One region of the Marinactinospora endophytica genome, then DNA from elsewhere that is predicted to be linked to it. Evidence: predicted binding sites of a transcription regulator. Region 1 holds the regulator's gene; the other holds the start of a gene.
What was found. The regulator LexA, encoded in region 1, represses DNA repair genes until DNA is damaged. The targets are predictions, from matches to a motif close to TCGAACANNTGTTCGA.
Positions count from the first base shown of each region.

Region 2: a site for LexA is predicted at 1,025-1,040, ahead of ACYVHU_RS05115 (DUF6504 family protein). Genes of this name have one in related genera too.

Region 1 covers NZ_BAAGVM010000010.1:203,779-205,977, forward strand. The annotation lists gene ACYVHU_RS19175 (LysM peptidoglycan-binding domain-containing protein) at 22-432, opposite strand; gene lexA (transcriptional repressor LexA) at 885-1,589, shown strand; gene ACYVHU_RS19185 (alpha/beta hydrolase family protein) at 1,686-2,199, shown strand, end outside.
Region 2 covers NZ_BAAGVM010000002.1:273,092-275,290, reverse strand. The annotation lists gene ACYVHU_RS05125 (M48 family metallopeptidase) at 1-121, shown strand, start outside; gene ACYVHU_RS05120 (TetR/AcrR family transcriptional regulator) at 143-754, opposite strand; gene ACYVHU_RS05115 (DUF6504 family protein) at 1,053-1,322, shown strand; gene ACYVHU_RS05110 (response regulator transcription factor) at 1,992-2,199, shown strand, end outside.

The DNA.
Region 1 (2,199 bases):
TCAAAGAACCCGGACACCCCGTCAGGGCGCGTCCGGAACCAGGAGCTCCTGACCGGGTTCGAGCGCGGAGTTGGCCAACCCGTTGAGTTCGACGAGCTCATGGACCGTCCGACGCGGGTCGTCCCCGGGACGGACGCGTTCCGCGATCTCCCACAGCGTATCGCCCTCTTCGACGATGACCGTCGGGGTCGCGGTGGGCAGCAGCGCGTCGGTGGAGGCGCCCGCGGTGGAGGCCCCCAGCGCCACGGTGGTCAACACCGCCATGGAGAACCCGCCGGCCGCGACCGCGGCCAGGGCCGAGAGGATGACCACACGTCCACGTCGGGTGAGCCGGGCGCCATGCCTGCCCGGTGGGCAGGCGTCGAGTTCGGGAAGGTCTGCGAGCGCCAGGGGGGGCACGGCGGCTACGCCGTCACCGCTCTCAGTCCTCACGGATTCTCCTCGCCATTCAGGGATCTCCACGGATCGGTCGTCGGCACCGGAACGGGACGGCCGCCGACCGGGGCGGGCCGGCGCACGACGGAGGCGCCGACCGGACACCGGTCACTGGGAAGCCACGGCACGGGATCGGACATCGCCCTCTCCATCGAGCGCCCGCCCCTTAGAACTGACGTTCGACTAATACCGCATCTCGGCGTTTTTTTCAGCACCATCTCGAACGTTTGTTTGATATCGCCTTGCCCAGGCACTAATGTTGGACATGTTTCACTGCGGTATACCGACGTCATCGCCCACACGAGACCCCTTCGATATGCCGCCGTTACACGGACACCGACGACTCCGCTGACAGCCCACACCGAGAACCCCGACCGCCGAGGAGGCCGGACGTGCCGGAGGAGAACCGCGGAACGCAGGAACTGCACGCGGACGACGAGGCCGTCGGCGTGCTCCGGTCCGCCGCCACCGATTCCGACGTCCCGGACGCCGCAACGCCGAAGCCAGCCCCGAAGCTGACCGATCGCCAACAGAGCGTCCTCAACGTCATCCACCGTTACGTGCGGCAACGCGGTTACCCCCCGTCCATCCGAGAGATCGGTGACGCGGTGGGCTTGTCGAGCCCCTCCAGTGTCGCGCACCAGCTGAAGGTGTTGCAACGCAAGGGGTATCTTCACCGTGACCAGAATCGCCCAAGAGCGGTCGAAATTCGCATTCCGGGACAGCCTCCCGTGCGCTCCTGGGACGAGGACGACACCGGCCAGGGTTCGGGCGAGGGCCGAGCCGCCAACGTCCCGGTCGTCGGCCGCATCGCCGCGGGCGGCCCGATCCTCGCCGAAGAGGCGGTCGAGGACGTGCTGACCCTCCCGCGCCAGATCGTCGGCGAAGGCCGCCTGTTCATGCTCACCGTGGTCGGCGACTCCATGATCGACGCGGCCATCACCGACGGTGACCTGGTCGTCGTCCGACAGCAGCCCGACGCCAACAACGGCGACATCGTCGCGGCGCTCATCGGCGACGAGGCCACCGTCAAGACGTTCAAGCGCGACGGGGAGCATGTCTGGCTCGTCCCCCGCAACGACGCCTACGAGCCCATCAGCGGTGACGAGGCCACCATCCTCGGCAAGGTCGTCGCCGTCCTGCGCAAGGTGTAACGACTTCGCCTCGGTTCGGTACGGACCCGTGATCGGCTCCACCCCGGAGCCGCGCCCTGGGACCGGCCCCGCCTCGGGCTCCCCTACCGTAGGGGCATGCGCCTGTTTCCCCGCCCCCTCCAGGTCTGCGGCACCCTCCTCACCGGAGGGGCGCTCCTGCTGTCGAGCGCCTGCGCGACGGCCGAGCGCGACGACGAAGGGGGCGTGGAGCGGCTCGACGTCGCCGCCGACGAGTACGAGGTGGAGTTCCGCAGCGGCCCCGACACCCTGTACGGGACGTTCGCGCTGCCACAGGACGCCGGCGAACCGGTACCCGCGGCGCTGATCGTGTCCGGAAGCGGACCGACCGACCGGAACGGCAACAGTCCGTACCGCTCCCAGGCCGACACCAACCACAATCTCGCGGCGATCCTGGCCGACGCCGGAATCGCCTCCCTGCGTTACGACAAGTACGGTTCCGGTTCGACCGGAACGGCGTCACGCGACCCGGAGGAGCCCGTCGGCTACGACCTGTTCGAGGACGAGATGACGGCCGCCTACGCGGAGCTCGCCTCCCGACCCGAGGTGGACCCGGACCGATTGGTCGTGATCGGCCACAGCGAGGGATCGA
Region 2 (2,199 bases), on a different contig from region 1:
GGCCCGCACCGAGCGCGGCGTCTTCCCGCTCCTGCACAACATGCTGTCCCGGCGTCCCCCGCTGGTCCGCCGCATGGCGGCGGTGCGCGACCGCTCCCGTCCCGGGCGCCTGTTCCGCTAGGAGCGGGGGCGCCCGCCGCCGCTACGGGCGCAGGCTGGCCAGGAGCAGATCGGCGTAGTAGGCGCCGATCTCGGCTCCGCCCAGTTGACCTTCGGGCCGGTACCACATGCCCAGGTGGTGGACGGCGCCGAAGTACTGGGTGACGACGATGTCGGCCGGCACGTCGGAGCGGAAGACCCCGGCGCGCGCGCCCTCCTCGATCATCGCGCGGAAGCACTCGTGGTAGCGGCGGCGTTCCTTGCGCACGGCGCTTTGCCGGTCGGGGGAGAGCATGTGCAGCGAGCGGAAGAAGATGACGGTGTCGTCGAGGTTGTCCACGGTGGTGTGGACGACGTCGGCCGCCGCCGCGCGCAGCCTCTCCTCGACCGGCCCCCCGGCCTGGGCGAACTCGTTCAACCGGCGCGTCTGCATCGCCAGGACGCGCTGGTAGATCGCGTAGAGCAGGTCGTCCTTGGACGAGAAGTAGTGGTACATCGCGCCCTTGGTGACGCCCGCGGCGTCGACCAGTTCCTGCACCGAGGTGCGCTCGAACCCGCGTTCGGCGAACAGGCGGGTCGCGACCGACAGCAGCCGGTCGGGTACGGAAAGGGAGGAACGCCGCTCAGCCCGGTCCTGCCCCGCCGTCCCCGTCATGTCCCACTCCCAGCTGATCGACCGGTCCGGACGGGCCGAACGGCCCGCCTCGCCGTCCTCCAGGATAGTCCACCTGGCATACCGCCCGGTCGGTTGCCGCGCCGCCCGCTCGGCGCGACACGCCCGGCCTCGCGTCCGGGGATGGATTTTCCGCCGTTTCCGCACGTCAGCCGACCGGGGGCGAAATCGACACCGCCCACCTGACCCACAGTGGAGCCCGACGGTCCTAGGGTGAGAGGGGTCGATCCGAAGTTCACGAGCCCCCCTCAGGCGAACACTTGTTCGATAGGATGCGCGCGTGAGTCTCTACAACGAACGGATCGACGTCAGATCGACCACCGGCGGGCACCCCGCCCTCTTCGCGTGGCGGGGCCACATGTACCGGGTACGCCGGGTCATCGGCACCTGGAACGGCGACTCCCAGGGAAACGGGCCCACCGCCCGTCCCGGCTCCGATGTCCGCCTCGTTCGGGTCGCGGCCGAATCCGACCACGGTCAGGCCAACATCGCCGACATCAGCCTCGACGTCGCCACCAACCACTGGACGATGCGACGTCTGTGGAGCTGAGCAGCGCCACGTAGGACGGCGGGATCCTCGGGCGAGGGTCCCGCCCTTCAGACCGCCCGGCGCGAATTCCGGTGACCGACGCGGTGCCGCCCGGCCGATCGCCTTCTCGGCCACCGGACAGCGCCACGGAGCTGGGCACCGGGGCGCGAAGGACGACGTTTCCCGGGGCCGTCGATCCGGCGGCGTGGAGCGGTCATCGACGGCGCACCCGCTCCCGCGGCCCCCACGACCGGCGGCGCGCCGGTCGAGGCACCGCCGCCCCGATCTCCGGTGACGTCCACCTCGATCGGCCCGTCCTTTGGAGACCCTCCCCTACGGCACCGGCGTCCGCCCGGGCATCGCCGGCCGCGCCGACACGTCCGATCTCCTCCCGCGTCCGCTCCGCCGCCGAAGACGCCCCCGCCTCTTTCGCCCCCACCTTCTCGGTGCCGCGTCGGCCGTGGCGGGTGGTCGGGGACGCGGGGAACACCGGAGGGACGAGCCGTCCGGACGACGCGACGGCGTATCCGCGCACGTGGCGGCGTGTTCCCGCCGCGGCGGAGATCGATGCACACGATGCCGGTCTTCCAGCGAACAACCGACTATGAGCGCGTGTGCGGCCGGCCGGGGGCGCCCACCCCCTCCTCGGCGCGGACGGCCCGGTGTCCCGGCGTTCTACCATGTCCGATGATGCGCATCCTCGTGGTCGAGGACGACGACCGCGTCGCGCGGGGCCTGGTCACCGCGCTGCGCCACGCCTCCTACGACGTTCATCGGGTCTCCACCGCCGCCGCCGCACTGCACGCGCCGGCGGTGGACGTCGTGCTGCTCGACCTCGGCCTGCCCGACGCCGACGGCTTCGAGGTCCTGCGCCGGTTACGCGACAGGCCCGAGACCG